3 regions of the Pseudoalteromonas sp. BMB genome follow, and region 1 is predicted to be linked to each of the others. Evidence: predicted binding sites of a transcription regulator. Region 1 holds the regulator's gene; each other region holds the start of a gene.
What was found. The regulator FliA, encoded in region 1, starts transcription of late flagellar genes. The targets are predictions, from matches to a motif close to CTAAAGNTNNNNNNNNNNNNGCCGATA.
Positions count from the first base shown of each region.

Region 2: the regulator FliA is predicted to act here: its motif matches at 2,860-2,886, upstream of pomA (flagellar motor protein PomA).
Region 3: the regulator FliA is predicted to act here: its motif matches at 5,524-5,550, upstream of BB427_RS21945 (DUF5610 domain-containing protein).

Region 1 is NZ_MBQA01000013.1:135,425-143,280, reverse strand. Features, by position in the region: gene BB427_RS01900 (chemotaxis protein CheA) at 40-2,271, opposite strand; gene BB427_RS01895 (protein phosphatase CheZ) at 2,285-3,061, opposite strand; gene cheY (chemotaxis response regulator CheY) at 3,081-3,464, opposite strand; gene BB427_RS01885 (RNA polymerase sigma factor FliA) at 3,507-4,241, opposite strand; gene BB427_RS01880 (MinD/ParA family protein) at 4,244-5,104, opposite strand; gene flhF (flagellar biosynthesis protein FlhF) at 5,097-6,572, opposite strand; gene flhA (flagellar biosynthesis protein FlhA) at 6,592-7,856, opposite strand, start outside.
Region 2 is NZ_MBQA01000204.1:3,022-10,877, reverse strand. Features, by position in the region: gene dxs (1-deoxy-D-xylulose-5-phosphate synthase) at 1-1,402, opposite strand, end outside; gene ispA ((2E,6E)-farnesyl diphosphate synthase) at 1,569-2,468, opposite strand; gene xseB (exodeoxyribonuclease VII small subunit) at 2,468-2,707, opposite strand; gene pomA (flagellar motor protein PomA) at 2,942-3,709, shown strand; gene BB427_RS20525 (flagellar motor protein MotB) at 3,712-4,641, shown strand; gene BB427_RS20520 (hypothetical protein) at 4,865-5,377, shown strand; gene BB427_RS20515 (aromatic amino acid transport family protein) at 5,405-6,607, opposite strand; gene BB427_RS20510 (tetratricopeptide repeat protein) at 6,861-7,856, opposite strand, start outside.
Region 3 is NZ_MBQA01000210.1:364-8,219, reverse strand. Features, by position in the region: gene ccoG (cytochrome c oxidase accessory protein CcoG) at 38-1,495, shown strand; gene BB427_RS21970 (serine/threonine protein kinase) at 1,540-2,514, shown strand; gene BB427_RS21965 (thiol:disulfide interchange protein DsbA/DsbL) at 2,531-3,154, shown strand; gene BB427_RS21960 (thiol:disulfide interchange protein DsbA/DsbL) at 3,173-3,802, shown strand; gene BB427_RS21955 (DUF523 domain-containing protein) at 3,851-4,309, shown strand; gene trmA (tRNA (uridine(54)-C5)-methyltransferase TrmA) at 4,320-5,414, opposite strand; gene BB427_RS21945 (DUF5610 domain-containing protein) at 5,579-6,706, shown strand; gene murI (glutamate racemase) at 6,770-7,546, shown strand; gene BB427_RS21935 (RNA recognition motif domain-containing protein) at 7,547-7,856, opposite strand, start outside.

The DNA of each region.
Region 1 (7,856 bases):
GCAAATGCCGCTCTAGAATTCGAACTACGCCTAATAAAATTAGGCGTAGTGTTTTAATAAGTTGGGGACATCAAGGATTAGCGCAATACCACCATCAGATGTGATGGTAGCACCAGCCATACCTGGTGTACCTTGTAATAACGCATCTAGTGGTTTGATTACGACTTCCTCTTGGCCTATCAGAGAATCAACCACAAAACCGACTTGTTTAGTGCCAATTTGCGCAATGACAACATGGCCTTCAGCCTTTCTCATGCCCCTGTTCGCACCTTTTACCAACCAATGTTCAAGATAAAATAACGGAATTGCTTTTTCTCTCACTATGATAGTCAACTGACCATCAACCACATTCGTTTTGGTCAAATCTAAATGGAAGATCTCGTTCACGCCGGCAAGTGGTAACGCAAACGTTTGCTCTCCGACTACCACCATCAAGGTAGGCAAAATAGCCAATGTAAGCGGTACCTTAATCTCTAATACGGTACCAACACCCAATTCTGATTGGATATTTACCGAGCCATTCAATTGAGTGATCTTCGTTTTAACAACGTCCATCCCAACACCACGACCAGAAATGTCTGAAATTTGCTCTTTTGTTGAGAACCCTGGTGCGAAGATCAAATTATAGGCTTCGGTATCGGACAGTCGGCTTGCTTGATCGGAGTCAATAACGCCTTTATTTATAGCAATCTTTTTGAGCTTTTCAGGGTCCATACCGGCACCATCATCTCGAATCGTGAGAAGAATGTGATCTCCCTCTTGAGATGCTGACAATGTGACTGTACCCATTCTTGGTTTGCCCGACGCTTCGCGTACGTCAGGCATTTCAATGCCATGATCTACTGAGTTTCTCACTAAGTGGACCAATGGATCTGCAAGCGCTTCAACCAAATTTTTATCTAAATCCGTCTCTTCGCCCTGTAAAACTAGGTTGATTTCTTTTTTCAAGCTGCGAGCAAGGTCTCTCACTACTCGAGGAAAGCGACCAAATACCTTTTTGATTGGCTGCATCCGCGTTTTCATCACGGCGCCCTGCAAATCAGCAGTGACTACATCAAGGTTCGAAATAGCTTTACCCATGCTTTCGCTGTTGGTGTTATTCGCTAAGCTAACCAAACGGTTACGAACCAATACTAATTCGCCAACCATATTCATGATTTCATCAAGACGTTTAGTATCAACTCGGACCGTGGTCTCAGCTTGTGCCGCAGGTTTCTTCGCAGCGGCTGGTGTGGAAGCTTTTGCAGCCTCGGGCTCTTTTTGCGGTGCTGGTGCTGGAGTCGCAGGCTTAGCTTCAACTTTGGGCGCAGGCTTTGGTGCAGGTTTCGGCGCTGGCGCGGCTTTAACAGGCTCTGGTTGCGCAGGTTTAGTCTCTGAAACCTCTACTGGCGATTCATCGACCGCTTTAGGTGCACTGCCTTTACCATGAAGCTCGTCCAACAAAGCTTCAAACTCATCGTCGGTAATTTCTTCGTCGCCAGTAGACCCACTTGGGGCTGCTGGTGAGGTTGATTTAGCCTTAGGTTCACTCGCTCCTGGGGCAACAGCATCTTCTGCATTTGGTGCTCCACCGAATTTACCAACACCATGAAGTTCATCTAAGAGGTTATCGAATTCGTCATCAGTGATATCACCATCATCTGAGGTTGATACAGCTTCAGGTTTAGTTGCCGGAGCAACAGCAGGCGCATTACCCGAACCGTGTAATTCATCTAAAAGATTTTCAAATTCTTCTTCTGTTATCTCATCGATGCTGGAGCCGCTATCATCGCCTGAACCAACATCGGCGTCGAATAAAATATCATCAGCACTTAAATCTGGCACCACAGGTTCTGACTCAGAAGTAGGTTCGTCAATCACTTCACTGACTTCGTCTTCAGATGCAGGCTGGCTAAGTTTGTGGAGTGTTTCAAGCAACACAGGGTCGGCCGCTTCTGGTTCCTCACGGTTTTGAATACAAGCGAACATTTCGTTGATCGTATCCAAAGATTGCAAAATAACATCCATCAGTTCGGAAGTTACTTTTCGTTGCCCTTGTCGTAGTACATCAAACACGTTCTCCGCACCGTGACAGGCATCGACCAGTTCGGTCATACCTAGGAAGCCAGCCCCACCTTTTACGGTATGGAAGCCACGGAAAATCGCATTGAGAAGTTCTTTATCTTCAGGATTATTTTCTAGTTCAACAAGCTGTTCAGATAACAGTTCTAATATTTCGCCTGCTTCAACAAGAAAGTCCTGCAAGATATCTTCATCGACTTCAAAGCTCATACACACTCTCCAACTAGAAGCCTAAACTAGATAGCAAGTCATCGACTTCGTCTTGACCAGAAACCACGTCATCTCGCGATTCAGCGTCAATAATTGGACCTTCAGGTCCAGACAATTCATCACTGATAGTCTCGGTTGTTTTTATTTCGTTTTCATTCGCTTTCACAGCAGTTGAAGGTGCTTCATCTGAAGTACCAAAAACAGTCAGGAGGTGAATGAGACTATCTTCTACTTCTCTCACAAGCTCAATGACGCGCCGAATAACCTGCCCAGTCAAATCCTGATAGTCCTGAGCCATCAGCACATTAGTCATTAAACCTTGTAATTCGTCTGTACGTGTCTTTGAAGTCTGCATAAAGCTGTCGAGATCATGACATAGAGATTTAAACTCACCGAGTTGAATGTCTCTGCTCATCAATCGATCCCAAGTGGGCTTTATTTGCGCTAACTCATCCGCTAGGTTCTGCGCAAGAGGTAAGCTTTCTTCGACCGCGTCCATCGTTTTGTTCGCAGCGCTTTCTGTCATTTCCATAACATAATTAAGACGCTGCTTGGCGTCAGGAATAGCCTCTGTCGTGAGATCTGCGAGGCGAGTATCCAGCTCAAAGTTCTTCAAGGACTCGTGTAATTGGCGAGTCAGCTTTCCGACTTCTGCAAATAACTCCGATTGCTCTTTGTTAGCAGCTTCTAAAATCAGCTGGTCAGCTTTTTCTTGTTCACCTTGTTCTAGAAGCTCAACAAGTTGCTTAGCTTGTTCAAGTGTAATTTGAGGCGCAGCATTTACAGACATAGGCCATATCCCCTTGCTGTTAGCCTAGTCGCTCAAATACTTTTTCAAGCTTAGTTTTGAGCGTACCTGCAGTAAACGGTTTAACAATATATCCGTTCACCCCAGCTTGCGCTGCTGCAACAATTTGTTCTTTTTTCGCTTCTGCGGTAACCATCAACACTGGAATGTGCTTAAGCTTTTCATCTGCGCGTATTGCACGAAGCAAATCAATACCTTGCATGCCCGGCATATTCCAATCAGTTACTACAAAGTCAAACTCCTGATTTTGTAGCATCGGAAGTGCTGTACTACCATCATCAGCTTCTTGAACATTGGTAAAGCCTAAATCTCTTAATAGGTTTTTGATTATTCTTCTCATAGTAGAGAAATCATCAACCACGAGAATCTTCATGTTCTTATCCAAAACTTCCTCCAGTGAGGTTCGAACCCAACTATTTTATGTACTCTAATTTATCCAGTCATTGATTTTAGCTTTAAGCTTTATCATTGCCTGACCGTGAATTTGGCTTACTCGAGATTCACTGACATCAAGGATGGCACCAATCTCTTTTAAATTCATTTCGTCGTTATAGTAAAGTGATAAAACCAGAGCATCCCTTTCGGGTAACGCTTTGATAGCATTTACTAAAGACTCGTTAAAACGTTCATTTTTAACGTTATTAAACGGTTTGTCTAGCGCAAAATCGCTGTTTGCTGGGGTTATCACGTCTTCATCAACCCCAAGATCCTCAATACCGATGACTTTACTTGCATTTACATCATGTAAAATATGATGGTACTCATCTAGAGATATATCAAGTTTTTCAGCGATTTCAGTGTCTTTTGGTTCTCGACCAAGGAGAGATTCTAACTCGGAGATAGCTTCTGCAACCATTCTGCTATTTTTGTGAACAGAACGAGGCGCCCAATCACCACGACGGATTTCATCCAGCATTGCGCCTCGAATACGGATCCCCGCAAAGGTTTCGAAACTAGCGCCTTTAGTTGCATCGAAATTTTTAGATGCTTCAATCAATCCAATCATACCTGACTGGATCAGATCGTCGAGTTGCACACTTGCCGGAAGTCGAGCAATCAGGTGGCATGCCACTTTTTTGACAAGTGGAGCATGCCGTTCAACCACCTTATGAATGTGGTCTGAAGTTTGATATCCCGCAGCTCTATTGACCGGAGAAGCCATAATCACCCGTTTACAAGTTGTTCAATGAAAAATTCTAGATGACCAGAAGGTTGATGCGGAATTGGCCATTTAACTGCCTTAGCAGCTAGTCCCTTAATCGCAATCGCCGCAGGGGAACTCGGAAATAAATCCACGATAGCTCTTTGTCTGCGAGAAGATTTACGCATGTTTTCGTCAAACGGTACGGTGGCCACTAATTCCAGTGCTACATCAAGAAAACGGTCTGTAACTTTTGAAAGTTTAGCAAATAATTCTTGCCCTTCACGCATACTGCGGACCATGTTGGCAACAATTTTAAAACGATAGACACCATGCTCTCTGCTCAAAACTTTGATCAACGCGTAAGCATCTGTAATGGAAGTCGGTTCATCACACACCACAACCATCACATCTTGTGCAGCTCGAGAGAAGCTCAGAACCATATCTGAGATACCAGCTGCGGTATCAACAATTAAGACATCAAATTGCGTGTTAAGCTCGCTAAATGCACGAATAAGTCCTGCATGCTCTGCGGGAGTCAGCTCTACCATACTTTGAGAGCCTGAGGTCGCCGGTACAATTTTAATTCCAGCGGGACCTTCTACGAGAATCTCATCTAGTTCACATTCACCCGACAACACGTGCGACAGATTTTTTTCTACCCTTAGACCTAACATCACATCACAGTTTGCCAAGCCCAAGTCCGCATCTAAAACGAGAACTCGCTGTCCTTGTTGGCCCATAGCGATGGCAGTATTGAGCGAGACATTGGTTTTACCCACCCCACCTTTTCCACCGGTCACGGCTATTACTTTTACACCCTGGTTGCTATTTTGACTCATTCTACGCAGGCCACTTGCTTGATCTAAAACTGTGTTAATCATACATTCCTACTGACTCTGACGCTACAGGTACACGTCGAGAGTGCTGTGCTTTTATTCTTTTTAAATACAATTGCTCAGCCTTTTTTACTAGCTTTTGAGCATTTGCTACGCGAATGTCTTCTGGCACTCGCTGACCGTTGGTAAGATACCCTATTGGCAAGCGATTTTGAATCGCTATGCTAATTATCTCACCTAAACTTAGACTTTCATCAAGTTTTGTGAAAATACAGCCACTTAAATTTACTTTTTTGAAGTGTCTTACTGTTTCTTGTAACACATTCATTTGTGCTGTCGCACTTAATACTAAATAGCTGCGAATATCTACTCTCGCGCTACGCATAAGTGTATTTAACTGTTCAGTTAAGCGCAAATCTCTTTGACTCATTCCCGCCGTATCTATTAATACTAGACGCTTATTGCGTAAATGATAAAGCACTTCTGCAAGTTCATTTGCATCTTTAACTTGCTTAACCGGACAACCAATGATTCTACCATAGGTAGCTAACTGCTCGTAAGCGCCAATTCTGTAGGTATCAGTCGTTATTAACGCCACTTTATCTGCACCGTATTTTTGTGCACCTAATGCCGCTAATTTTGCAACCGTTGTGGTTTTACCAACACCAGTTGGACCCACCATCGCAAATACTCCACCTTGACGAAGAATATCATTGTTAGTGGTGTGCATTTGGTTGATCACCATGTTTAACAATGCATTCCAGGCTTCTTTACGAGAAACATCATCAGGGATAAAGCATGCCATTTGCTCAGCAACGTCTTTGTCTATGCCCATTCCTTCCAGACGATCTACAAGACACGCACGGGTTGGATCGCGACGAGCCATTTCTTGTTTCATTAGACCAGATACTTGATGTTCAAGTAATTGACGAATAGCGTTCATTTCTTCGCGCATTGCACTCATTTCGTCAGGCTTGGCATTTAACTCAGGTAAATCATCACCAAAACCGTTGTCTAACTCATCCGACTCGCCCCAATGCTGTGGCTGCTCAAATGCATCATCATCAAAGTCAAAAGATTGGCGACGAGCTTGCTGTGGCTTCGCTTGGTGCACCGGTGCAGCAGTTTGTGTTTTACGTTGGCTGCTTAACATTTGCTCTGTATCAATTCCCGACTGTGAGAACATAGAAGCAAGTTCTGGTGAGCGTGGGCGCGGCGCTTGACGCTCAAGCAATGCTTCTAAGCTATCAGCAACTTGCGCTTGCTTTGCTGGCTGTGCTTGGCGAGGCTCAGGACGGACAAAGCGGGTCGGAGCCTCGTTTGAGGCAGTCGCACGGGCAGCGGGAGCTTGCTTAACAGGTGCTGCAGCACGGTCATTATCAATTGCTGCGACGATTTCAACACCATCTGCTAACTTTTTGTTAGACATAATGACAGCATCTGCACCAAGCTCTTCTTTTACTTCATTTAAAGCCGTACGCATATCTTTTGCGAAGAAACGTTTAATTTTCATGTTACAGCCCCTTTATCCTCTATTGTCCAACCGAGCTCACTATCTTAATTTGTCTTTCTTCCGGCACTTCTTGATATGACATCACTCTAAGACCTGGAATTGTATGTTTAACAAATCGAGATAACACACTTCTTAACATACCTGAGGTTAATAAGATGGACGGTTCCCCTAGCATTTCTTGGTTGTGATGTGCTTCTCTTAATGATTCTTGAAGCCTCTCAGCCAAGCCAGGTTCAATACCTGCCCCCTCATCACCTGCGTTCTGAAGTGACTGATGCAACATCTGTTCCAACTCAGGCGCCAATGTTATGACAGGAATTTCTTCTTCGCTTCCAACGGCATCTTGAACAATCAGTCTACGTAATGAAATTCTTACCGCAGCCGTTAATACATCAGGGTCTTGGCTACGTGGTCCGTACTCAACTAAGGTTTGTACAATCGAGCGCATATCTCGAATTGCAACGCCCTCATTAAGCAGATTTTGTAGCACTTTTACCACGGTAGTGAGCGGTAAAATATCAGGTACTAAGCCTTCTACTAATCTAGGGTGACTTTTCGCAAGCATATCTAATAGATTTTGTACCTCTTCATGGCCAAGTAATAGTGACGCATTATTCGTTAATAATTGACTGATATGTGTTGCCACCACAGTTGCAGCATCTACTACTGTATAGCCAAGCGAATGCGCCTCATCTTTTTGGTCTGGCTTAATCCATACTGCATCTAGGCCAAATGCAGGATCCTTAGTCTCTATGCCTTTAATTGGCCCAAACACCTGCCCTGGGTTAATTGCGAGCTCATCGCCATGCTTCAACTCACCGGTTCCTGAGCCAACCCCCATTAAAGTAATATTGTATGCATTTGGATCTAATTCTAGGTTATCGCGAATATGTACCGGCGGTACTAAAAAGCCCAGTTCCTGAGATAGCTTTTTACGCACCCCTTTAATACGACTGAGAAGCTCCCCGCCTTGGGCTTGGTCAACTAGAGGAATTAGGCGATAACCTACCTCTAAACCAATCACATCAACAGGTTGTACATCATCCCAACCAAGCTCTTTTTGATCTTGTTGATGGCCACCTTTGGCTGCAGGTCCTTTGGCAGCTTGTTCCGCCTTTTCGATCTCCGCCTTTTTCTTTTGCTGACTTGTGTAATAGGCTATATAGCCAAGTAATACGCCTAACCCTAGGAAGGCAACATGTGGCATGCCAGGAACGAGTCCCATGGTGATCAAAATGCCTGACGCGATAGCCAGCGACTTTTCATTACCCAGTTGGTTTTTAA
Region 2 (7,856 bases), on a different contig from region 1:
CTAGGCGGTGACCGGTATAGAGCATTTGGCGACACTCATTGAGGTCGCTTGGTGCCATTATCACCATATTAGGAATGCAGCGCAAAAAGCTTAGATCATAAGCCCCTTGGTGCGTTTCACCATCGGCACCAACGACACCTGCGCGGTCAATAGCAAAAAGTACTGGCAGATTTTGTAGTGCAACATCATGAATGAGTTGGTCATAAGCACGTTGTAAAAAGCTTGAATAAATAGCAACAATAGGATTTAAGCCCTCACAGGCAAAGCCTGCACCAAGCGTAACAGCATGTTGCTCCGCAATTGCAACGTCAAAATACTGGGCTGGGTACTCTTTAGAGAAACGCACCATGCCAGAGCCTTCACGCATTGCAGGTGTTATAGCCATCAGCTTATTATCTTGTGCGGCCATATCACAGAGCCAGTCACCAAATACTTTTGAAAAGGTCGGTGCGCTGGGCTTTGATTTGGGTAAGCTGTGCACGGTTGGATCAAACTTTGGTACGCCATGGTAGCCAATAGGATCCGCTTCTGCAGGCTTATAGCCTTTCCCTTTTTGCGTTTTAACATGCAATAACTGTGGCCCCTTAAGGTTACGCATATTACGCAGCGTATCAACTAGGGTGCCAACATCATGTCCATCGATTGGGCCAATATAGTTAAAGCCAAGCTCTTCAAAGAAAGTACCTGGGATTATCATCCCTTTTAAGTGTTCTTCCATTCTGCCGGCAAGTTCTTTAACTGGCGGTACACCAGCTAACAGCTTTTTACTGCCTTCACGAATATTGGTATAGAAGCTACCAGAGAGGATCTTAGCGAAATGGTTTGTAAGTGCGCCAACGTTTTCTGAGATAGACATTTCATTGTCGTTCAAGATCACGAGCATGTCCGGATTAACATCTCCCGCGTGGTTCATGGCTTCAAACGCCATACCAGCAGTCATTGCGCCATCACCAATAATAGCAACAGTTTTACGGCCAATTGCTTCTCTTTCAGCGGCAATAGCCATTGCGAGCGCTGCAGAAATTGAGGTGCTTGAGTGACCAACACTAAAGGTATCGTATTCACTTTCCTCTCGATATGGGAAAGGGTGTAGCCCATCTTTCTGGCGAATTGTATGCATCTGGTCACGGCGGCCTGTAAGGATCTTATGGGGATAAGCCTGATGACCTACGTCCCACACCAATCTATCCTGTGGTGTGTTGTAGACGTAATGCAATGCAACGGTCAGTTCGACCGTGCCAAGACCTGAAGCTAAGTGACCGCTGCTTTGAGAGACTGAGTTTAGCAAATACTCTCGTAATTCATCACTTAACACAGATAACTTATGCTGGGGTAATTGACGAAGTTGACTTGGGTCGTCAATTAACGCGAGTAAAGGATACTTGCTACTATCAAGTTTCATGGTATTTATCAGAGTCCTAGTGAGTCTTTGCTGAGTATTTACCCGCGCAGCTCACTTCATAATTATTAAAATTCGTCACCAACTGGTCATAATATTATGTTAGCCAGTATTTACAAAGTACTTGTGAATATTTTCTTAGCTTGGCGTAGTTATTTTATACGTCAGCTTAATATTCTCGATCTATGATGTATTTTGCTAAATCTGCAAGTATTTCTGTGTCACCATCTATTTTCGTAAGCGCATCCAGTGCTTCATCTATCAACTGTTCGGCTTTTTCTTTTGCTTGTTCTAAGCCTAACAATGCAGGGTAGGTAGACTTGTTATGTTCTATGTCAGAGCCTTGTGGCTTACCAAGCACCGCCGTGTCACCTTCTACATCAAGAATGTCATCTCTGACTTGGAATGCAAGGCCTATTGCACGACCATAAGTGCGTATTGCACTACAGGCTTGCTCGGTAACTTGCTCTGAGTTGCCGCATAAGATCCCAAGCTCCACAGCACAGCTTAGCAGTGCACCTGTTTTTAGCTTATGAATACGTTCAAGTTCGTCTATGGTAATTGAACGATCAGTAGCAGCTATATCAAGTGCTTGGCCACCAACCATGCCTTGTAGACCCGATGCTTTAGCTAGCGCGGAAATCATTTTTATTTGTGCATGGTGGTTTACTGCGAATTGATGCCCACTTAATAGCTCAAAAGCCAGAGTTTGTAAGGCATCACCAGCTAAGATAGCTGTCGCTTCATCAAATTGAATATGGCAGGTTGGACGGCCGCGCCTAAGTTCATCATCATCCATCGCGGGTAAATCATCGTGCACCAACGAATAGCTATGAACACACTCTATTGCTGCAGCGGCCTTGTCTAAGTCTTCTGGAGCCGCACCAAACAATTCACCAGTGCAGTACACCAAGAATGGTCGCAAGCGTTTACCACCATTTTCTATACTGTAGCGCGTTGCGGCTTTGATATTTTCTTCAGTATCAAGCACATTATCAAAATAGTGTAAAACGGTGGTTTCTACACGCGTCTTAGCAGACAGGAGTTTTTCTTGTAATTTTGCTGACATTAGGCTTCGTTTTCAAATGGCTGTAATTGCGCGTGCTCATCTTCGCCCATTAAAATAGCGACCTGCTGCTCAGCTTGCTGAAGTTTTTGGTTTGAAGCTTTTGCGAGCTTTATCCCACGCTCAAATTGTTTAAGTGCTTGATCCAGAGGTAAGCTACCATTTTCCATGTCTGCAACGATTTGTTCCAATTCTTGCATAGCCTCTTCAAAGCTCAAGTTATCAGGTTTTTTTACCGCCATATGTCACACTGACCCGTAAAGTAAAAGTGTGGCAATTTTAGGGGGATTGCGCGCCAAGGTCAAAAAAACCAGAGACTTTTTGATCTGACGGAGTATCGGCATTACAAGATCTGCTATAAACTCGCATTTTAAACACTTTTTAATATAATAGTGTTAAGTTGTAGAGAAACTTGCCGATAACTCAAACAATAATAACTGCGTGATTTATCACAAATAACTTCCCCCGGAGGACATGTGGATTTAGCAACGGTAATAGGGATCCTGGGTGCCATAGGTTTGATTGTAATGTCGATGGTACTAAGTAGTGATGGCCAGATCGCTATGTTCTATAACACGCCTTCCGTCGTTATCGTATTTGGTGGTTCAATTTTTATCGTATTGTCTAACTTTACGCTTGGACAATTTTTCGGCATTGGTAAAGTGGCCGGGAAGGCCTTCATGTTTAAGATTGAAACCCCTGAAGAGCTGATTGAAAAAGCAGTTGAGCTTGCTGATTCTGCGCGTAAAGGTGGTTTCTTAGCGTTAGAAGAAGCTGAAATTCCCAACCAATTTATGCGTAAAGGCGTTGATATGTTAGTCGATGGCCATGACGCTGATGTTGTGCGCGCCACACTGCAAAAAGATATTGCTTTAACGTCCTCAAGACACCAGTTAGGCGCCGGTTTATTTAAATCCCTCGCTGATATAGCGCCTGCGATGGGCATGATCGGGACACTCATCGGCCTAGTTGCTATGTTGTCTAACATGGACGACCCAAAAGCAATAGGGCCTGCCATGGCTGTTGCTCTTTTAACAACTTTGTATGGTGCGTTTTTAGCTAACGTGGTTGCGATCCCAATTCAGGTTAAGCTTGAGCTTCGTAAAGATGAAGAAGAGCGAAATCAGCGGCTCATCTTAGATGCTATTTTAGGTATTCAAGATGGCCAAAACCCGAAAGTCATTGAAGGCATCTTGAAAAATTATTTGCCTGAGTCTAAACGTGGCGCTGAGGCTGAGGAATAACCATGTCAGATGAGAATGAATGTAAATGTCCTCCCCCAGGTCTTCCCGCCTGGATGGGGACATTTGCTGATTTGATGTCATTACTGATGTGCTTCTTTGTACTGTTACTGGCATTTTCTGAAATGGACGTGCTGAAGTTTAAGCAAATTGCCGGGTCGATGAAGTTTGCTTTTGGTGTGCAAAACAAAATTGAAGTAAAGGATATCCCAAAAGGTACCAGTGTTATCGCGATGGAATTTACTCCGGGTAAGCCAGAGCCAACACCAATTGAAACTATCCAACAGCAAACTGTAGAAATGACGCAACAGATGCTTGAGTTTCAGGCTGGTGATGAATCGTCTGCGGGTGGTCGACAAGAGCAGCGGGGCAATAAGCGTGGTGGTGAATCAGCCAGTACTGCTCAAGAAATGGCGTCAACTCAAGCAATCGCATCCGCAGATCAAGAACAAGTTAATGAGCTTGTTAAAAAGATTGCGCAGCAGCTAGAGAAGCAAATAATGGATGGCGCGATTGAGCTTGAGTCTTTAGGGCAGCAAATCATTATTCGTATCCAAGAGAATGGTTCTTTCCCAGCAGGTAGTGCGTTTTTACAACCTAAATTTGAACCAGTGATTGCCGAAATTGCAGAACTACTTAAAGATGTACCCGGTGAAATTACTGTCTCGGGTCACACAGACGATTTTAGAGTCACTAACGAACTTTACTCCAATAACTGGGATTTATCGGCGACGAGAGCGGTCGCTGTTGCGACTGTGATGGAGCGCGTTCGTGGTTTTGATAAGAACAGAATGGTTGTGGTTGGTCACGCAGACACCAGACCGCTTGTTCCCAATGACAGCGATGCAGATAGACGCCGCAATCGGCGCGTTGAAATCTCAATTTTACAGGGCAAACCTAAAGAGTCAGACCCTATTGAAGTGAGGCAAAATTAATTACAGTTTATTGCCAAGTTACAGGGAATTCGCTATTGTTTCGTTTGGTTCTACTTAAAGGAGAAATAGAATGATTTCAATAAAAAAACCTCAAAATTTTAGACTGCCAGGCGGTAATGGTGAAGGCGGTGATGAAGAGGCGGAAAAAAAGCCGTCTTAACCGACTGTAATAATTACTTGACCCATTAAAAAATCATCTTAACTAATAATTAGAAGAGTAAATATGTTAGAGGCTTGGGAGTCGGTTAGGCTTTTTTATATCCAATACAGCATTCCACTATCGCTGATTGCAGTGTTGGCCTGTTTAGTTTTAAGAGATATAAAAGCCGCTCGTTATGCTATTTTGATTGCTTTATTTTATATTATTGGCTCTTTTACTGGTGATTTTATTAGAGCGATAGACGATGAGTTGGTTTATCGCTATATATTTTGGGCATTTAACGATATTGTGTTTATGGCTATAATTGCTGTTTGGGCTATTAAGGACAAAGTTTATATGTGGCAGAGTGTAATTGCTCAGCTCATTATTATACCTGCACCAATCTTACAGTTGTTCCGCTTAGTTGATAGGCATTTAATGGAACTTAGCTATTCGTCTTATCTCTACGTTACAATTATCCCAATAGTTAACTTTGCTACTCTATGCTTAGCATTTGTACCCGTAATTGCTTATTTTCAATTGAAACATAAACGAATGCAAGACGGTGCGCTGGAGAGAATCGAAGTAGGCCGTTAATAGACCTACATCGTCTTGATAATATACTCACCCTAAACTAGGAATAAGGCCAGCCATTTGCATTAGCTGAGAGGTGATGATCATCACACCGAAAATGGCTGCAAGTCCTAGTCCAAGCGTACCACCTTTAACCTGATATCCGTCATTACCTCTAACTTTTCTCTGTTTCCATACCATCGCAACTGGTAGAAATACCGCCAATACCACGAGCGCAATTGCTGCATATCCCAGTGCCATAATAAAGCCCTTTGGATAAAAGAGGGCAAAGCCAAGCGGTGGTAAAAAGGTAATGAACGCCGTTTTTATACGGTCTTTCTTGGTATCTTGCTTTTTAAAGGCATCAGCAAAAAAGTCGAATAAGCCGAGACTAACACCTAAGAATGAAGTCGCGAGAGCAAGATCTGCAAAAACCGTCACAAATAATTGTACGTTGTCGTTGTGTGCGATAGACGAAATACTGGTGACAAAACCTGGCAGTCCCTCACTTGCCATTAAGCTCTCTTGCCCCATAACACCTTGGCTTAGTAGTTGCCAAAATACATAGATGATAAGCGGGAGGGAAGCACCAAACATCATTACTTTACGTAATTGGCGGATATCTACGCCCACGTACTTAACGATTGACGGGATTGAGCCATGAAACCCAAATGAAGTGAAAATTACAGGAATTGCTGCAATTACCAGCCCTTGTTCTACTGGCATATCGATAAGGTGTTGGCCATGGACATAGGGAGTCAGGATAAAAAACAAACTCGCGAGCACGATAACTTTAATGGTAAATAGTAACTGGTTAAGCTTGTCGACAGTACTTGTGCCTAATGTCACTATGGTTGCTATGATAACAGCAAGCAATACTGAACCGAGTTGGGGAGTGATCCCATCACCTAGTACACTAACCAGTTTGCTTTGAAGTTGTGCACCACCTCCCGCGATGTAAGCTGCGCACAGTGCATAGAATAAAAATACCATAGAAAAGTTAGCGACATATTGGCCCGTTTTACCGAGCAAGTTTTTCGCCAGTGTATTTAGCGTTGCGTCTTGATCTGCGTATTGATGTACTTCCAACATAAGCAAAGCGGTATAGGTCATTAACAACCATGTGATTGCTAATAATGCGATAGCGGTAGAAAAGCCGAGTCCTGCTGATGCAATAGGGAGGGCGAGCATACCCGCGCCAATTGTAGTACCTGCTACAATCAGCATGCTGCCCAAAGTTTTATTCTTAAGCACGTTTTGCCCCTGATTATTATTATCTGGTGAGGCAAGATATAACGAATAGCGAGGAAATGAAACCGTTTTGCTGCTAATACCGATTCGCGTATAAAATTTATGCGTTAAAAACAAAAAAGCCGCATATCAATATGCGGCTTATTCTACTCACTGGTATTTTCATCCAGTGAGTTTGTGCTTGTACCTTTAACTTTTATATAAAGTCTTCATCTCTCATGAAAATGCACCGTATCAAGCTAACTTACCTAAGAGTCTATTGCGCTCGTACTAAATTGTCAAACCAATCTTGACCTCTCGAACTGAGCGACTTTAGCACAATAAGGTCACTTTCACCGTCGGGCAGCTTCAATCTTAAATGCTCATCAAGCGCAATTGCACGTTCCAAATGGCTGCGGATTTCACCCAGCGTCCGGACCATACAATCTAGCTCCTCAGGTAAGCCTTCGCTAAAATCTATACGAGTCTGGTAACAGGCTATATTCCAATGCATACGAGCTCTAACGGACTCACTCATATCTGAGATGGAAAGTGCGCTTTCTAGCAGCTTGATGGCTTCTGCGAGCTTACCATCTCGGCTGAGTGCTCTGGCTTTTATGCCAATTGCTCTTGCATGGTTTGGATGAATGTTGGTAAGAATGTCATCACAAACCTTAATTGCTTCATCGTATTGTGTGTTTGCAATCAATTCCCTAGCGCGTTGGAGTGCGATTTCTACGGTATTCTTACGTGCTATTTCATACTCTTCTTTAACCTTTTGTTGGATGTCATTGAATTCATCTTCGCCAACGTAGCGCTTGTAGGCGCTAGAAACGAGTCCTACACCACCAAAACCGCTTAAAATAGAGAATGAAAAGATTTTAATCCAAGTCCAAAATGCTTTATCAGAACCGGTAATTGAGTCGTTTTCCCGCTTCAAATTGTGCTCAACGACCACTTTGATTATACGGTTGATCTCAACGGCATTATCGTTATGCGCAGATGAAAACATCGCCACGGGAATGAGTATCTCGTCATTGTTTTGATGGTGGGAGTCGTGCTCCCCATTTTGATATGATTTAAATGCATACTTACTGACTGGGCTGAAGTCAGCAGCGCCCGCCATGGTGAGCACACCGATTGCCATAAATGCTGAGATCACACCGGCTAGAATGACACCGAATCCACCTAAGTCCCAATACTCTGGGGCGGCGCTATTCGCACTCTTAAACTTAGGTTTGCGAAATTTATATGACGACGTTGAACGCATCGC
Region 3 (7,856 bases), on a different contig from region 1:
GCAAGTGCATCTCGTTCCAAAGCACTAAGGAGCTTCCATGGAGAACGAAAGAATCAAGGTTAAAAACATACCGTCTGAAGTAAAAATTCAAAAGCCAATAGGTGGCACTGAAGGGAAATCGCTCAATAGCTCTACGCCCGATCGTTTTAATCCTCGTAATCGCATATATGTCCGGGCGGTGTCTGGCCTACATCAACTGCTAAGAAGGCGTATCGGCTTTATTGGTATGTTGGCATTTATGGCTTTACCTTGGTTAAACTTTCACGGCCATCAAGCGGTGTTGTTCGATATTTTTGAGCAGAAGTTCAATATTTTTGGTATGACACTATGGCCACAAGATCTGACTATCTTTGCTTTTATTCTGATGATAGCGGCATTTGCTCTGTTCTTGGTGACCACCTTCTATGGCCGGGTATGGTGCGGCTACACCTGCCCGCAAACCGTTTGGACGTTTATCTTTATTTGGTTTGAAGAAAAGTTTGAAGGAACGGCAAACCAACGGAAAAAGCTAGATCAGAGAGCGATGGATTTTGACAAGTTTTGGCGAAAAACGGCAAAACACGGTAGCTGGATACTCTTCTCACTGTATACCGCAATCACTTTTGTTGGTTACTTTACCCCAATCCGCTCGTTGATCCCTGATTTACTTACTTTTTCTGCAGGCTTTTATTCTGTCATTAGCATTATCGTGTTTACCATTTGTACTTATGGTAATGCCGGCTGGATGAGGGAAATCATGTGTTTACACATCTGTCCTTACTCTCGTTTCCAATCAGCCATGTTTGATAAGGACACATTTACCGTCGCCTATGATAGCGAACGAGGTGAAAGTCGAGGTCCTCGAGGACGCAAACAAGATCCAAAAGCGCTAGGTCTAGGAGATTGTATTGATTGCAACCTGTGCGTTCAGGTGTGTCCTACCGGTATCGACATTCGTAATGGCTTGCAATATGAATGCATCAACTGTGGTGCGTGTATTGATGCCTGCGATGGTGTTATGGATAAGATGAACTACCCGCGTGGATTGATTGCTTACACTACAGAGCGCAATTTAGAATCATCCAGCGAAAAGACCAAACCAGTACGTGGTAAATTAATCGGTTATTTAATGATTCTGGTCGTTATCACGGGTGCATTAGTTGCGAACATTGCGATGCGTAAGCCGATGGATCTTGATATTATTCGGGATAGAAATCAGCTTTATCGTGTCAATATTGAGGGATTGGTAGAAAATACCTATACCTTGAAAGTGATAAACAAAGCGCAAGTTGAGCAGAAATTTTCTATTGCAATAACAGGTCTAAGTAATTATCAGGTGATCGGTAAGCAAGAGGTGCACTTAGCAGCAGGCACGACATTAGATGTGCCACTCTCTGTTGTGATTGATCCATATGATTTGAAAAAGCCAGTCACTGAATTTGAGTTTGTGCTTATTAACCAAGACGATCCTGAAGAACGGCTGGCGCAGCCGACCAATTTCTTCAAAGGAAGATAACAAGGTAAAAGCGAGGTATAAAACCTCGCTTTTTTATAAACATTATGAACGATTTTAGTTTTAACGCGTTGACACCGGATCTAATTTTAGATGCGATTGAGGCACTTGAGATATATCCGACAACGGGATTATTGGCCTTAAACAGCTATGAAAACCGTGTTTATCAATTTGGTGCTGAGGACGGCAAACGTTATGTGGTGAAGTTTTACCGCCCAGCGCGTTGGACGGATGAACAAATTCTTGAAGAGCATGAATTCGCACTGGCAGCGAAAGAAGCTGAAGTGCCTGTTGTCGCGCCTTTACTTATTACTGGGCGTAGTCTGCATTTTTATGAAGGTTATCGCTATACGTTGTTTCCAAGCGTTGGTGGACGTCAGTTCGAACTCGATAATCTAGATCACTTAGAAATTTTAGGTCGCTACCTAGGGCGCTTGCATTGTCTGTCGGCTGAGCGAGCATTCGAGCATAGACCACAGCTCAATACCCAGCGTTTTTTAATTGATGCGCAACAAACACTGCTAAAAAGCCAGTTAGTGCCTAGTCATCTACATACTCCATTTGTTACTATTCTTGAGCAAGTTATTAACAAAGCAACCTCAAAGTATCAAGTTGCCAAAACACTTCGGCTTCATGGGGATTGCCATGCTGGAAATTTATTGTGGTCTAGAGATCAATTGATGTTGGTGGATCTTGACGATTGTCAGCAAGGCCCAGCAATACAAGACTTGTGGATGATGTTAAATGGCGACCGCAACGAGCAATTGGTACAGTTAGACACCCTGCTTATGGGTTACGAAGAATTTATGCCGTTTGATTCAAAAGAGCTTGGGTTAATTGAGCCGCTACGTGCCATGAGAATGGTGAATTATATGGCTTGGTTGGCACAGCGCTGGCAGGATCCTGCATTCGAACGGAACTTTTCTTGGTTTGCGACAGACAAATACTGGGAACAACAGATCCTAGCGTTAAAAGAGCAATTTGCTGCATTAGATGAACCAAGTTTGAGCCTATTTCCTTAAAATTAGAGAGAGTAACATGCTAAAAAAATTAAAAATCGCACTTATTGCATTACTTTTGCCCATTGCTGCGATGGCTTCAGACTTTACCGAAGGTGAACACTACACAACCTTAACAACCGAACAGAGTAACTCAGAGAAAGTTACTGAGTTTTTCTCTTTTTACTGTCCTCACTGTTTCCGCTTTGAGCCAATTGCAAAAGCGATTGAAAAGAACTTACCTGAGGGGGCGTACTTTGAAAAAAGCCATGTGAACTTCCTGCGAGGCGTTCCTACAGAAACGCAGAGCAACCTAAGCTATGCCTATATTATTGCTGATCAAGCAGGCAAAGCGGATGTGATTGCCGAGAAGATTTTTAATGCTATTCATGTTGAAAGAAACAAACTGTTAGACATTAAAGATTTGAAAACGCTAATGGAGTTAAATGGGATTTCTGCTGAAAAGTTTGATCAGGCTGTAACGAGCATGCCAGTAGTGAGTGCGGAAAATAACATGCTTAAAGCACAAGAAAAGTTTTCTGAAGCGGGTGCGCTTACAGGCGTTCCAACTTTTATCGTAAACGACAAATACAGAATCGAAATGAAAGGTATCAAGAGTCAAGAGCAGCTTGATGAATTGATCGCATATCTATTAAAAAAATAAGGACTGGAGAAAGTTAGTATGTTGAAAGTATTAAAAGGCTTAGCGGTTGCACTAATGCTTCCTCTTCTTGCTCAGGCGGCGCCATTTGAAGAAGGTGTACATTATGAAGTTATTGCTGAGCGTGGCACGAAAAAGCCTGAGGTAATGGAGTATTTTTCTTTTTATTGTCCAGCCTGTAACGCAATGGAAAATTTAATCGTTGACGTTAAACCAAAGTTGGACGAGGGCGTTAAGCTTAAAAAAAGCCATATAGATTTTGTTGGTCCAAGAGAGCCTGAGATCCAACAGGTGTTGGCACAAGCACTTGCAACTGCTGAAGTGCTGCCACAAAAAGACAAGATAGTTGCAGCCATGTTTAATCATATCCATGGCAAGCGTGCAAAAATCAATGAACTTGCTGATGTAAAAGATATCTTTATTGCACAAGGTGTTGAAGAAGAGAAGTTTGATAAACTTTATGCCAGTTTCTCTGTTCGTACTAAAGCTTCAAAAATGCAACGTATGCAGAAGACTCTTTCTGATAAAGGCGCGCTAACAGGAGTACCAATGTTCGTGGTAAACGGTAAATACAAGCTATTACTTCGTGAGTCTGGTACGACTAAGCCTGAGCAAATTGCTGCTTTGGTGAATTATTTAGCAAAGAAATAAAATCTAATTTGTATTAGACTAGCCCTGCAATTATTGCGGGGCTTTTTTATGTTTAAAATTTTAGTTTCTAGCTGTTTATTAGGTTATCCGGTGAGGTATGACGCCTCTTCACAAAGCCTTCAAGACAATACATTACAGTATTGGCGGCAAAAAAATTGGGTCTTACCGCTATGCCCCGAAGTATCTGGTGGTTTACCAACACCTCGCCCATCGGCTGAAATAGCAGATGGTAAAGTTTTGAGTAAACAAGGGGATGATTTTACCACCGCGTTTGAACTCGGTGCTAAAAAAGCGCTAGCGGCTTGCCTTCAGCACGATATAAAGTTTGCCTTGTTAAAAGAGTCCAGTCCGTCTTGCGGCAGCAATCTGATTTACGATGGTAGTCATACCGGTAAAAAAATAGTAGGGCAGGGGCTGACGGCGTCTTTATTACAGCAATCTGGTATTCAAGTATTTAGCGAAACTCAACTGCCAGCACTTATCACAGCGATGGCAGCCAGTCGTTAATCGTTAGAGATCACTTTCTCACTAAGTAAACGCCAGATTCAATATGATGGGTATAAGGGAACTGATCGAAAATCGCCATACGTGCGATTTTATGTGTTTCACATAACAAGGCTAAGTCACGCTCTAACGTGTCTGGATTACATGAGATATAAATAATGTTGTCGTAGTTGCTGACTAAGCGACAAGTCAATTCATCCATGCCAGCACGAGGCGGGTCGACAAGGATCGTTTGGCAATCATAGGACTGTAAATCAATACCATCTAATCGAGAAAACTTCTGCCCTTTCATGGCTTGTGTAAACTCTTCACTCGACATGCGAATAATATCTAAGTTATCGACTTTATTTGCTGCAATATTAAATTGTGCAGACTTTACTGATGATTTAGAGATCTCAGTAGCCAGCACTTTATTGAATGAGCCTGCCAATGCGATTGAAAAGTTACCGTTACCACAATAAAGCTCTAATAGGTCGTTGCTTAGCGGTTCACTAATGGACTGCGCCCAAGCTAGCATTTTCTGATTCACTTCCGCATTCGGTTGCGTAAAGCTGTTCTCAACCTGCTGATAAATATATTCTATACCGTTAACGCTTAGTTTTTCAGTTACATAGTCGTTGCCAAACACAACCTTTTGTTTTCTAGCACGACCGATAAAATCAACTTTATAGGTTTGTTGCAATTCGGCTCTTAATGTCTGCATGGCAGTTTGCCACGCTTCATCTAACTGCTTGTGATAAAGTAAGCTGATCAGTATTTCACCGCTCAGCGTCGTGAGATAGTCGATCTGAAACAGTTTACGACGCAATATTTCGTTGCCTTTCAGCTGATGTATCATCACCTGCATCATTTCATTGACAAGCGGCGCACCAGGATCAAAGCTATCAACACGGATCTTTTCTTTTGTTTGCTGGTCAAACATGATGTGAAACAGATCTTCACCCTCATGCCATACTCTAAATTCACAGCGCTGGCGGTAATGGCGAGTTGCAGATTCATACACTTCAAGTGCAGGTGCATCAAACTGTGCAAATTGTGTTGTGATACGCTCAGCTTTATCTGCTAACTGTTGCTCGTATGCTGAATCATCAATTTTTATTACTGCCATGCTAAAACCATCTATGTTGAATTAAGAGGCGCTATTTTAGGGAGCGTTGCTAATTTGTCCAGTCTAGCATCACTGATGCGTCTGGTTTGCTGTTTTTTTAATCATTATACTTTAGCTTTGCGCAAATATGCCGATAATCTAACTAATATATTGGAGGGCATACCATGAAAATCGGGCAATTAAATCAGTTGCTCAATCCAGCGATGCAGCATAAGCCTGGAAAGAGCAAAGGGATAGGACCAAATATCCAAATTAATTCAGACAGCTATGCGGGGAATAAATCTAAGCTAGCAGCTAAAATTCTTGATGATAAGCTTGCAGAAGCGTTGGGGATTGAGAAGCCGACACAAGATAAAAAAGACAAGCCACTATTTGATTTTGAATCTATTGTCAAAAATGTACTCGATTTTGTTCAGGGTGCAGTGAAGAAAGCCAAAGTCGACGGCAAAAATGATGACGAATTGAAATCCATGCTAGATGGGGCACGTAAGGGCGTGCTACAGGGTATTGATGAAGCCAGCGAAGAGTTAAAAGGCATGGGCGCTTTCAATTCCGACATCGAAGATGGTATTGAAAAATCACGAGAAGGGATTTTTAAAGGTTTAGATGATTTTGAAAAAGAATTGTTTGAAGAAAAGTCGCCAAAGGCATTAGCGATCAGTGCCGCACAGTTTGCGAGCCTCTCTAATCAGGCTGAATATGCATTTACTACAGCTGAAGGGGATGAAGTCGTTATTTCATTCTCCGATGCGTACGCTCAGGGGGCTGCTGCGAGTGTCGCGCAAAAAGGTAATGATTATGGCATGGCGTATGGTACTAAGTCCTCTCACGAAGTCAGTTTCTCAATTAAGGTAAATGGTGAGCTGAACGAAGAGGAGCAGCAGGCAATTAACGATATGATGGAAGATATCCGTAATGTCAGTGATTCTTTTTTCGGTGGTGAATACGATGAAGCTTTCGATTTGGCAAAGTCGCTTAGCTTAAACTCAGATCAGATCACTAATTTCACGATGGATCTAAGACAAAGTAAAACGTCTGCTGCGATTGCTCAATATCAGCAAGGCAATCCAATGAAAGAGTTAGAGAAGGCATTTATGCCACTCAATAAGCAGTTAGCAGATGTGCAAGAGCAAGCTAAGGGACTCAATGCCGATAATGAGTTGCCAAACCTGCTTGCTTGGATGAATGAAGGTCAGTCGAGACTAAATGAGTTTTTGGATTATGCTAGTAGCTTTTTTAGTAAACTGAATGAACTAAATAAAGAGCAAGTAGAGCAAAAACAAACAAGCTAAGCCAGTTTCTTTTCGCGAGGACTCATGGCAAACTTCATACTTCATTGATTTGAGGTATGAAGTTTGTCGCATATTTTGGTTTTCGATTCGGGGATCGGTGGCACCAGTGTGCTGTCGCACTTAAAGGCATGTTTGCAGGGGGTTTCATTTAGTTATGTTATGGACAATGCTTTTCTCCCATATGGCCTTCAGCCTCAAGAGCTAATCAAATCACGTATCAAGGGACTTATTCGTTGGCAACAGCAATACTTGGACAATGTTGATCTCATCGTCATTGCATGTAATACCGCTTCAACATACGCATTAGAAGAAGCCAGAAAACATACCCAGATACCAATTATAGGTGTGGTTCCTGCTGTTAAGCCTGCTGCATCTAGTTCAAAGACCAAGCACATCGCACTTTTAGCAACACCGGCAACGTCAAATAATGCATATACGCATAAGCTCATCATGGATTTTACCTCAGGTTGTAAAGTTGAAACTTTGCATTCAACGGAGCTTGTAAGGATCGCTGAGCACTTTTATTGGCATAATGAGTTGGATAAAGAGGCACTGTGCGCGGAAATAGCTCGGCTTAACATTCCAGCCACTGTTGATAGGCTAGTGTTGGGGTGTACACATTTTCCTTTGATAGCTCGCGATATCAAGAATTGCTTACAGAAGCATGTTAAGCTGGTTGATTCAGGCAAAGCAATAGCCAACCGTGCAGTGTCATTGTTGGGAAGTCAAATAGTAGTAGGAGAAAAGGTGCCGAGTGCATCGGAAGTGTGTTTCTATGCAACGGCACCAGTAATGGATAGTAAAGCAGTAATCTCTATAATTAATTTAAATAAAGATTAATTAAGCGGGTGAGTGATCCATCTCACCTTCAGGCTTTTGCTTTGCTTCTCTTACTTTTAATGTACGCTGTTGAAATTCACGCTCATTGAGTTGAGTAATCGCCTTTTCTGCATCTTGCTTAGACATCTCAACAAAACCAAAACCACGTCGTTTGCCTGTGTTTTTATCCTTAAGTAGACGAACTGAAAATACTTGCCCTTGCTCTTCGAAAAGTTCGCGGACAACATGTTCGTTGGCTCGATATGGTAGATTGCCTACATATAATGTAGTAGTTGATAAGTTTGATTGTTTTTCTTGTTGTGTATCACTT